DNA from 2 places in the Anaerofustis sp. LCP19S3_F7 genome. Region 1 is predicted to be linked to the other one. Evidence: predicted binding sites of a transcription regulator. Region 1 holds the regulator's gene; the other holds the start of a gene.

What was found. The regulator Rex, encoded in region 1, represses fermentation and respiration genes when NADH is low (regulators of the CRP and FNR family bind a similar motif). The targets are predictions, from matches to a motif close to ATTGTTAANNNNTTAACAAT.
Region 2: the regulator Rex is predicted to act here: its motif matches at 1,831-1,850, upstream of ACTQYZ_RS04425 (DUF1002 domain-containing protein).

The regions. Positions count from the first base shown of each region.
Region 1 is NZ_JBQKFF010000006.1:94,745-100,533, reverse strand. Features, by position in the region: gene ACTQYZ_RS07445 (helix-turn-helix domain-containing protein) at 1-88, opposite strand, end outside; gene ACTQYZ_RS07440 (NAD(P)H-dependent oxidoreductase) at 234-1,517, opposite strand; gene spoIIP (stage II sporulation protein P) at 1,721-2,707, shown strand; gene ACTQYZ_RS07430 (hypothetical protein) at 2,709-2,945, shown strand; gene ACTQYZ_RS07425 (redox-sensing transcriptional repressor Rex) at 3,065-3,709, shown strand; gene ACTQYZ_RS07420 (acetyl-CoA C-acetyltransferase) at 3,884-5,065, shown strand; gene ACTQYZ_RS07415 (enoyl-CoA hydratase-related protein) at 5,096-5,789, shown strand, end outside.
Region 2 is NZ_JBQKFF010000002.1:202,362-208,150, reverse strand. Features, by position in the region: gene ACTQYZ_RS04435 (DUF6512 family protein) at 1-240, opposite strand, end outside; gene ACTQYZ_RS04430 (ECF transporter S component) at 387-890, shown strand; gene ACTQYZ_RS04425 (DUF1002 domain-containing protein) at 948-1,763, opposite strand; gene ACTQYZ_RS04420 (O-acetyl-ADP-ribose deacetylase) at 1,923-2,438, opposite strand; gene ACTQYZ_RS04415 (4Fe-4S dicluster domain-containing protein) at 2,419-3,933, opposite strand; gene ACTQYZ_RS04410 (cell division topological specificity factor MinE) at 4,028-4,291, opposite strand; gene minD (septum site-determining protein MinD) at 4,300-5,091, opposite strand; lysine riboswitch at 5,370-5,544, shown strand; gene ACTQYZ_RS04400 (aspartate-semialdehyde dehydrogenase) at 5,627-5,789, shown strand, end outside.

The DNA.
Region 1 (5,789 bases):
TAATATTTAATTTTTTTGCAAGTTCTTGTTGTGTCATGTTTTTTTCTTTTCTTTTTTGTTTTATTTTTTCACCTATATTTGAATTCATATTTTTCTCCTTAGGTAGTTATTTATAAATATATTTTAATTCATTATAAATAAATAGTCTATCTACTTATAAGAGAAAAAGGTAAACCGACAGTTTACATAAAAAAAGACAAAATATAATTTATATTTTGTCTTTTAATTTATTATTATTCCCAAATCTTATCTTGTTCTCTTCTTAGTTTAACAAGTAAAGAATCTTCATCTAATATGACATCATCATAAGTTATAATTTCACCTTTTTTAACATCTTTTGCCATTTTTGTATTTTTATTTATAAGACCTATTGGAAGTGCATTTAGTTCTTTTGCAACTTCTCTTTTATCAATTGTTCCGTAAGTAGAAAAACCTCCTATACCATCTACTGATTCTCCTTTTTTAAGATCTTTTTTTGCAACTGTTATAGTTTCACATACAAGCCCATCCATAGGAACGATTGTTGGTGCTTTATCTAAAACTGCTCTTGCTATTGTAAGTGGTGTTTCCATTCCGCATAAGTGATAAGGTCTGTATAATACGTAATTTGGACCATCTCCGATTCTTAAGTATTGCATTTCATGATGTATAAACTCAAGATCTGATGAAACTATTACAAACACACCAGGGGCAATACCATTTACCCATTCTACAACACCATAATTATTTAAAATGCCGCCTTCTTCTTTTAAACAAAGAACTTTATCTAAGTTTTTAATGTCACATTTTGGGCCATGTCCACCTCTAACATCTGGAACAAGTCCTGTAGAGTTTGCCATACAGCAAAGTTCAACCATGTTTTTTGTTCCGTCAGAGAAAGAACATTGCATTTTAGGGCTTACGCCTCTGCTTATTGCATAATCTCTTATATTGTCAGGTGTGCAGCTGTGATCAACTTCATTATTTTTTCCTTTTCCTATTACTTTTATATCAAAGCCCAAAGCTTCACTAAAGTCAAACATTTCTTTAACTGCTCCGGGTTCATCTCCTGCACTTCCTGTATAAATTACACCTGCTTTGTCAGCTTTTCTTTTTAAAATAGGACCAACAACAACATCTGCTTCAACATCAAGCATTACAATGTTTTTACCATTGTTTATTGTATCAATTGCAATTTCTGCCCCAATATCAGTAAAACCTGTTGCATCAACAACGCAGTCTGTTGCTTCAACAAAAGAAGCAATTTGTTTATCTTCACTTACTACAATTTTACCTTTTTTGATAGCATCATTTGCTTGTGATAAATTGTTTGTAATGACATAATCATTTTCTGTAATATTTGATTTTGAAAATGCATGTAAAACTTTATTTACGTCTATGTCACATACAACGCTTGGTGTCATTCCTTTCATTTTGTATAACTGGCTTATTAAACCTCTTCCCATTTGTCCGGCACCTATTATGCCGACTTTAATAGGATTATTTTTTTCATGTAAATCTTTTAATCTGTAATTCATGCCTAGCATAGATAATTTTCCTCTTTCCTTCTATATTAAATATGTTCATCCCCTCAAATGTACATATTTTAAGCAGAACAATTATAGCACTATAATATTTAAAATTATATATTTTTAATTAAATTCTAATTTTAATATGACAGGTATATACAAACTTCTTTTTTATTAAGTTTTATTATTTTCTAAAAGGAAAAGGTGAACAAGTGTTAAGTGGATTAGTTAAAAATAAAGGGTTAATTTTAATATGTTTATTAATTTTTAATTTTTCGATTCCTTTTGGTATAAAGAGTCAAATAGAGGAGAAGACTAACGGTACGACTGTTTTTAAAGACATTATAAAAAAAACTGTTGTAGTAATGAATGATGAATCAAACAGCAATGAAGAAACAGGAAGTATTTATGGTTTTACGAAAAATATTCTATCTCTTACAGTGCCTTGTCTATCTTTGAATGATATAGGGTATGAAGAAGTTGAAGTAGATAAAGATAAAGAAGAAACATCAAATAGTAGCGAGCTTAAGATTGCAAATAAAAAGATGAATGATGATAAAACCGTAAGTAAAGTTAATGATGGGAAACCTCTTGTTTTAATATATCATACTCATGCTACAGAATCTTTTAAAGACAAAACTTCAAAAGGAACTTATCGTTCAAGAGAAAATGACGAAAATATGGTAAGTGTAGGAGAGGAAATGGCAGAAGTTTTAGAAAAAGAATATGGTATTATTTGTATTCATGATATTTCTTTACATGATTATCCAAGTTATAATGCAGCGTACGATAATTCTCTTGAGAGTGCAGAGAAAATATTAAAAGAAAATCCAAGTATAAAATACGTTTTTGATATACATAGAGACGGACTTCCTTCTTCTAATAATAATGAAAAATATAATGGGAAGGTTGGAAGTAAGTCTGCTGCAAAAGTTATGACTGTTCTAGGGATGAATCACAAAAATTCTAGTAAAAATTTAAGTTTTGCAAATAAAATAAATAAACAGTTTAGCAGTATGTATCCTGATATTAATCTTGGAATAATAAAAAGAGAACCATATAGATACAATCAGTGGTTAAGTCCAAACAGTCTGCTTTTTGAAATAGGGAGTAATTTAAATAATTTGGAAGAAGCAAAATATTCGGCAAAGCTTCTTGGAAGAGTAGTTGGAGAGGTTATAAAAGAGGATATGAAATAATATGTATAAACGAAATATTTCTTTTAAAACAATGATTTTTTTTCTTGTTTTGATAATTATAGCAGGAATATATATGTTCTTTTATCTAAAAAATATGTATTATGATAGTTTTAAAGAACATGAAACAAGTGTTTTTCTCGACCAAAATAGCACTGAAGATAGCAATAATGAAAGTAATATTATTAATATTTTTGGATATGAAATTAATATTGATAATTTTAAGATTTTCACAAAATAGGATTGTGGGAATCTTTTTTTTATTTTAAATTTAAATTAAATTTGGTTGACATAAACGTTATATATCAGTATAATTATACTGATAAAAAAATACTGATATAAGGAGGAAAATCATATAAAATGGAAAGAAATTCTGTTTCAAAACAAGCTCTCCAAAGATTACCTTCTTATTTGAATTATCTTAATTGGGCAAAGAGAGAAAATATAAAAAACATATCTTCTCCGACAATTGCAAGTGATTTGAGATTGAATGAAGTCCAAGTCAGAAAAGATTTGGCGGCAATAAGTTCTACCGGAGGTAAACCAAGGCTTGGCTATGACGTTGATACGTTAATAGGAGATATAAAAAATTTCCTTGGTTATGATGAAACGGATAAAGCCGTATTAATAGGGGCAGGACAGCTTGGAAGAGCGCTTCTTTCTTATAACGGATATGCGGATTATGGACTTGAAATTGTTGCTGCTTTTGATGTAAATAAGGATATTATCGGTAAGAGATTTAAAGGAAAACCAATTTATCATGTAAACAAGCTATATGATGTATGCAAAAAAAATAACATTCATATCGGTATAATAACAGTATCGGCAAATGAAGCTCAAGATGCATGTGATATGCTTGTTGAATGTGGGATTTTAGCTATATGGAATTTTGCTCCATCTCACTTGGTAGTTCCTGATAATATTCTTGTTCAGCATGAAAATACAGCTGCTTCTTTAGCACTGTTATCTATGCATTTACGTGAAAAAATGGATAAAGATAAATAAATAATATTGTAAAGTTTTTGATATTATTATATAATCAAAATATAAATAAAACCTTTATTTATAGGGGTTTAAATAATTAAGTTTATAAAAGTTTGGTAATATATACCAGCTTATATATAAGTTCATAGCTTTGCCTTTTGCTATGATTAAAGTTTAAATTTAGGAGGAAAAAAAATGGCAAATAAAGTAGTTATAGCAGGTGCTTGTCGTACTGCAATCGGTACAATGGGCGGTACATTAAGCACTACACCTGCTGCAAAATTAGGTTCAATTGTAATAAAAGAAGCTTTAAAGAGAGCTAATGTTCCAGCTGATCAAGTTGATCAAGTATATATGGGTTGTGTTATCCAAGCTGGTTTAGGTCAAAACGTAGCAAGACAAGCTTCAATCAATGCTGGTTTACCAATTGAAGTTCCAGCTGTTACTGTAAACGTAGTTTGCGGTTCTGGTCTTAACTGTGTAAACATGGCTGCACAAATGATTAAAGCAGGGGATGCTGATATCGTTGTTGCAGGTGGTATGGAAAACATGTCAATGGCTCCATATGCAGTAATGAATGGTCGTTATGGTTACAGAATGAACAATGGTACTTTAGTTGATACAATGGTAAATGATGCTTTATGGGATGCATTTAACCAATATCATATGGGTATTACAGCTGAAAACATTGCTGAACAATGGAATTTATCAAGAGAAGAATTAGATGAATTTGCTGCTAATTCTCAACAAAAAGCTGTAGCTGCTCAAGAAGCAGGTGCTTTCGATGATGAAATCGTACCTGTAGAAGTTAAAAAGAAAAAAGAAACAATTATCTTCAACAAAGACGAAGGTCCTCGTCCAGGAACAACAGCTGAAGGTATTGCAAGACTTCGTCCTGCATTCAAACCAGACGGTGTTGTAACAGCTGGTAACGCTTCAGGTATCAATGATGGTGCTGCTGCAGTTGTTGTAATGAGCGAAGAAAAAGCTAAAGAACTTGGTGTTAAACCAATGGCTACATGGGTAGCAGGTGCTTTAGGCGGTGTTGATCCTAAGATCATGGGTATCGGTCCTGTTGCTGCTACAAAGAAAGTTTTAGCTAAAACTGGTATGAGCGTTGATGATTTCGATATTATCGAAGCAAACGAAGCTTTCGCTTCTCAATCAATCGCTGTTGGTAAAGAATTAGGATTTGACTTAAATAAATTAAATCCAAACGGTGGTGCTATCGCTCTTGGTCACCCAGTAGGTGCTTCAGGTTGTCGTATCCTTGTAACATTATTACATGAAATGCAAAAAGCTGATGCTAAAAAAGGTTTAGCAACACTTTGTATCGGTGGTGGTATGGGTTGTGCTACTATCGTTGAAAGAGACTAATTTATTGATTAAATTAAGGAGATTATAAAAATGGGTTTTGTTAGATATGAACAAGATGGTTTTGTAGGTATAGTTACTATTGACCGTCCAAAAGCTTTAAATGCTTTAAACGAAGAAGTTTTAAAAGATTTAGAAGCTACTTTTGATGCTATTGATTTAGATAACACAAGAGCAGTTATCGTAACAGGTGAAGGTAAATCTTTCGTAGCAGGTGCTGATATTGCATCTATGAGCACAATGACTGCTGAAGAAGGTGAAGCATTCGGTAAATTCGGTAATGACATCTTCAGAAAAATCGAAACTTTCCCAATTCCTGTAATCGCTGCTATTAACGGTTTTGCTTTAGGTGGCGGAAACGAACTTGCTATGAGTTGTGATATCAGAATTTGTTCTGATAAAGCATTATTTGGTCAACCTGAAGTAGGACTTGGTATTACTCCTGGATTTGGTGGAACACAAAGACTTGCAAGAATTATCGGCGTTGGCATGGCTAAAGAATTAGTATATGCTGGATACAACATTAAAGCCGATAAAGCTTTGGAAATCGGCCTTGTAAATGCTGTTTATGCTCCTGAAGAATTAATGGAACAAGCTAAAAAATTAGCAGGTAAAATTGCTAAACAAGCTCCTATTGCTGTAAGAAATTGTAAAAAAGCAATGAACGAAGGTTTACAAGTAGATATGGATCAAGCTATCGTAATTGAAGAAAAATTATTCGGAGATT
Region 2 (5,789 bases), on a different contig from region 1:
TGTACTTATTGCTTTTGCAAGAAAAAAATTATCATTATACTGAATTTTACAAATCATTTCTATAATCATAAAAAACATATAAGAAAAATATACAACTTTCATTTGCTCCAACATACTATTATTTCCTGCACATATAAATTTAAAGAAATCAAACTCAGTAAGAAAATATAAATTTGATAATAAAAAAACAAATAAAGTAATAAAAATAATCCCAAATCGTTCAACTTTTATAAGTTTCATAACATTACCTCCCTTTTATACAAATAATATATAAAAAGATGTATAAAAATAATGTCGTTTTAAAATAGAAATGAAACTTTATTATTGAAAATTTAATAATGTAGTATTAAAATAAAAAATAATTGTGATCTGACAGGAGGGAAAATATGACCAACAAAAAAACATTAAATATTGTTCTTACGGGAGTAATGGCAGCGTTTATATATATTGCAACATATATAAATATAAGACTCCCAATTTCATTTACAGACGGCGGACTTATACATTTAGGAGGAGCAGTTCTTGTTATTGCAACTTTTCTTCTTATGCCTGTTGAAGCAGGACTTGCGGGAGCAATAGGTATGGGACTTTTTGATTTATTAAGTCCTTATGCTGTATGGGCACCATTTACTTTCGTAATAAGACTTGTTCAAGGAATTGTTGTTTCTAAAATATTATTAAAAGGCGGAATTTCTAAAACAGTATTTGCCATGATAGCTTTTACCATAATAGGAATGGTTGGATATTATATGGCTGAAGCTTTTATTTATGGCAACTGGATTGCACCAATGGCGTCAATGCCCGGAGAATTTATCTCTGATATGGTAGCAGTTGTAATTGGCGTTCCTGTAGCAAAAATATTAATGAAATATAAAATAAGTTACAAATAAAAAAGCACATATAATGTGCTTTTTTTACATAATTATCTAATATTAACTTTTTTATTTTTAGTTAAATAATCCTTTAAAGAAATTTACTATTTTATCCCAAATACCAAGATCAGCAAATTGATTTGAAATATTTTTAAGTTCATCCATTACTCCGCTAAAATCAACATTTTCTAAACTTCTAACTAAATCAAGAAGTTGATCTAATTGTTCATCTGTAAGAGAAATGTTCATTCCATCAGCAATATTTTTTATTTCTTCTTTTGCCTGTTCATCATCCATATTTTTAAAATCATCTATAGATAATTTTAATTCATTTACAAGCTGAGAAGCATTTTCACTTCCAATATCATCAGATAATTCACCTGTTGTAACAAGTTCTTCAGTGGCAGCTTCTTTTGCTTCTTCTGAAACTGTTTCACCACTCATTTGTTCATATGCTTTATAAACTCCTGTTAATGCTGCAGTACCTGAAACTTCAAATGGCGCTGCAATAACAATTTTTGCATCTTTAATACCAACAGTTAAAAGTGCATTTTGATATATGTCTTCTGTTAGCCAGTTTATATTATGAAGTTCAATATCTAAACCAGCACCTTCATTTTGTGTTTCAATATAAATAGAAGATATACTGTTTGAACCTATTCTTGATGGATCAACATCTTGTAGATATTGTTTTTCATCATCATGAGTTACAGTAACTTCATCTACACTTCCTTCACTAACGCCAAAGTAATCATAAACTGTCTTTCTTTGGCTCTCATTTAAATCTCCTCCGATAGCAACCATCTGTTTACCAGATTCTATCGCGAAAACATTTGATAATGGTACCATTATCATCATAATTGATAAAACAATACTTAATATTTTTTTCATATTCTACTCCATTAAATTTTATTTCGATTTCAACATGATACCACAAGTTTCATGTTATTACCATGTTTTTAATAAAAATATAATAATTTAAATAATATAAAACTACTAAAATCTTTTGGATGTAAAATATTTATTTTAAGTAAAAAATTAATTACCAGCTTATCTAGTATATTTCTCTAATGCATTTTTATAATACTCATAAGTATTATTATCAAAACAAACCATTATAACTTCTTCAATTGAATTGTTTTTCTTAAGAAAATTCAATATAGTCTTTATGGCAATGTCACTTGCTTCTTTTAATGGATAAGAATAAACACCAGTACTTATTGAAGGAAAAGCAATTGTCTTTATTTTATTTTCAACTGCAACTTTAAGAGAATTTTCATAAGCATTTTTAAGAAGTTCACTTTCGTTGTTATTTCCTCCCCTATAAATTGGCCCAACAGTATGAATAACATATTTCGAATGAAGATTATATCCTTTTGTTATCTTTGCCTCTCCTGTTCTACATCCATTAAGAGTCCTACATTCTTCTAAAAGCTCCCTTCCTGCAGCTCTATGAATTGCACCGTCAACACCTCCCCCTCCAAGAAGAGAGGTGTTGGCAGCATTTACTATTGCATCTGTTGTTTCTTTTGTAATATCCCCTATTTTAATGTTCAACTTTGACATTTTCTTCTCCGATTTCTTTAATATATTCATTTTCATATGCTTCTTTGGATTTGGCTTCATTTTCAAAAGATTTTATTCCTTTTTCTGCTTTTGTTTGAGATATCAAAGTACCCATTCCTCCAACACAACCTCCTGGACATCCCATTCCTTCAAGTAAATATCCGTCTCTCTTACCCTTTTTTGCAAGCGTTAAAATCTTTTTACAGCCATTAAGTCCGTCAGCTCTATCATTTGGCACTTCAAGTTCAGGATCAAATTTCTTAATTGCTCCTATAATAGCTTTGCTTACACCACCTGAATATCCATACCCTCTACCTGCTGCTGTTGCATCTTCCATATGTTCACCTTTTAAGTCGCTTACTTTTATTCCTTTTGCTTCAAACATTCCATACACTTCTTCAAATGTTAATACATAATCTACATCGCTCTTTACGCTTCTTCTGTTAGCTTCCAATTTCTTTGCACTACAAGGTCCAATAAATACAATCTTTGAATCTGGATACTTTTCTTTTATTATTCTTGCACATGCAACCATAGGTGTAAGAGCAGGTGAAACATAAGGAGCAATATCAGGATAATCTCTTTTTGCCATAACTGCCCATGAAGGACAACATGAAGTTGCAAGGAAAGGTTCTTTACCTGTTTTAACTTTTTCAATAAAATGCTTTGCTTCCGCAACAGCCCCCATATCAGCACCAAGAGCTACTTCAACAACATCATAAAATCCTAGTTTAATTAGTGCTTCTTTTATTTTTTCAGGACTTGCATCAATTCCAAACTGTCCAACAAAAGCAGGAGCAATTTCTGCTATAACTTTTTTATTGTTTTGAATTGATTTTATTGTTTGATAAATTTCTGATTTATCACTTACTACACCAAAAGGACATGAAATAATACATTGCCCGCAAGAAACACATTTATCATAATCTATTTTTGCATGACCTTCATCATCACTTATATAAGCATTTACTCCACAAGCTGCTTTACAAGGTCTATCATATTTTACAATTGCATTATAAGGACAGGCAGCCACACATTTACCACATCTAATACATTTATCTTTATTAATTACACTTTTACCATTTTCAAAATATATTGCATCAACAGGACAAACTTCACTACAAGGATGAGCATAACAGCCTCTACAATTATTTGTTACAAAAACTGTATTTTCTTCACACTTCATACAAGCATCAGTTACAACATTTACAAGAGGAAGATTTAATACGTTCTTTTCATTTTTTATATTCTCAATATCTTTTTCTTTATTATATGGATTACTTTCGGTTGTAGCATCAAGCCCAAAAGCAAGTCTTAATCTTTCCAAGATTAAAAACGTTTCTCTCTTTTTATCAGTTATTTTGTTATCTTCTTCCATGACAATTTTTTTTGCTAAATTTTCTAAATCAATATCTAAATTTTCATATGCTACTTTTGCAACTTCTTTAAAAACTTTTCTTCTAATATCAACGATAGGGGTAAATATTTCTTTCATTACATTTCTCCTTTTTTTCTTATTATAATTTATTTTTAACATTTATTACAAAATTAATAGAAAAAAATAAAAAAAGAGATGAAATACATCTCTTTTAATTTTTAATAACCATAAGCGAAACCAGAACATTTTCTTCTTTTTTTTCTTTACCAAGTTTCATTTTTGTAAGATAAGTTTTGCTTCTTCTTTCATCTACCATAAAATATTCATTTACAACGCAAAGAACTTCTTTTTTTACCATCTCCAATTTATCATTTGTTATATTTGTTCTTTCTTTCATTAGAATATTTTGAAGTCTTTCTTTTGCTATATCTTTACTTTTATTTTCATCTGTTTTATCCCTAAAAAAATCAAACATATCTCCTCCTAAAATCCAAGACTATGAACAAGCCTTTTTACCAAATTTTCTTTCTTTACAATATTTCTTATTGGTATTTCTTCCCCTGTTATTCTTTTTGCTATGCCCATATACGCTTGTCCTGTTATTAAATCTTCTTTTCCCGCAACCGGCTCACCTCTATTTGAAGAAATAACAATTTCTTTTTCATCAGGAACAATTCCAATAAGTTCTATACCTAAAATATCCAAAATGTCATTTGTATCCATCATCTGACCCTTTTTCATCATATCTTCTTTTGCTCTATTAATTATTAATTTTGTATTTTCTATTCCATTTACATCAAGAAGGGATATTATTCTATCAGCATCTCTAACTGCTGAAACTTCGGGAGTGGTTACAACTATTGCTTCTTTTGCACCGGCAACCGCATTTTGAAAACCTTGCTCTATTCCTGCAGGAGAATCAACTATTATATAATCAAAAGTATTTTCAAGTTCTTTACATATTTTTCTCATTTGAGTTGGTCTTATTGCCGTTTTATCCTTTGTTTGCGAAGCCGGAAGCAAGTATAATCCATCATAACGTTTATCTTTAATAAGCGCCTGTTTTAATCTACATCTGTTTTCAATTACATCAATAATAGTATAAACAATCCTGTTTTCAAGCCCCAATATTACATCTAAGTTTCTAAGTCCTATATCAGCATCTATAACAACAGTCTTTTTCCCCAGTTTACTTAAGGATACACCAATATTTGCAGTAGATGTAGTCTTTCCGACTCCTCCTTTTCCCGATGTAATAACCAAAGTTTTTCCCATTTTTATGTTCTTCCTCTTTTCGCTTTTTTTATAAATAATAGCAATCTTATTTAAAATTTTTTGTCTTTATTTGTTAGTAAAATAAAAAATCAATGTAACAAAAAATAATTATGAAAATATTATGAAAAAAGCAAATAAATTATATTTAAAACATTATTCAAAAAAAGATTTTATAAATTTAATTTTCAAATATAAAACTACATCAAAACTATAATAAAATGCTTGCAATAAAACACATTTATTACTATAATAAAAACAATAGAATTTATATATCATAGTGTTAAAATAGAGGTGCAAATTTTATCAGTAATTTATTGGATATAGGTAAATATAAGTGAAAATAAATGAAAGGGAAATTTGCCGAGAATTGGCACTTTTTACCGGGTGTCTTTTCGGGCTTAATGTTAAGAGCATTAAGACTGTCATCGGGTTTGATGGAGTGCTATTCACTAATACTGATTTATTTACGTATTATGAGTCGCATTGTCGACTTTTATTTTTTATAACACTATAAAAAATATTTAGGAGGATTTTTATGGGAAAATACAATGTAGCTGTTGTTGGTGCAACAGGTGTTGTAGGACAAAAAATGATTGAAGTACTTGAAGAAAGCAAAATTGATGTTTATAACTTTTACCCTATGGCATCAATAAGATCAGCAGGAAAAAAAGTTAAATTTAACGGAAATGAATATACTG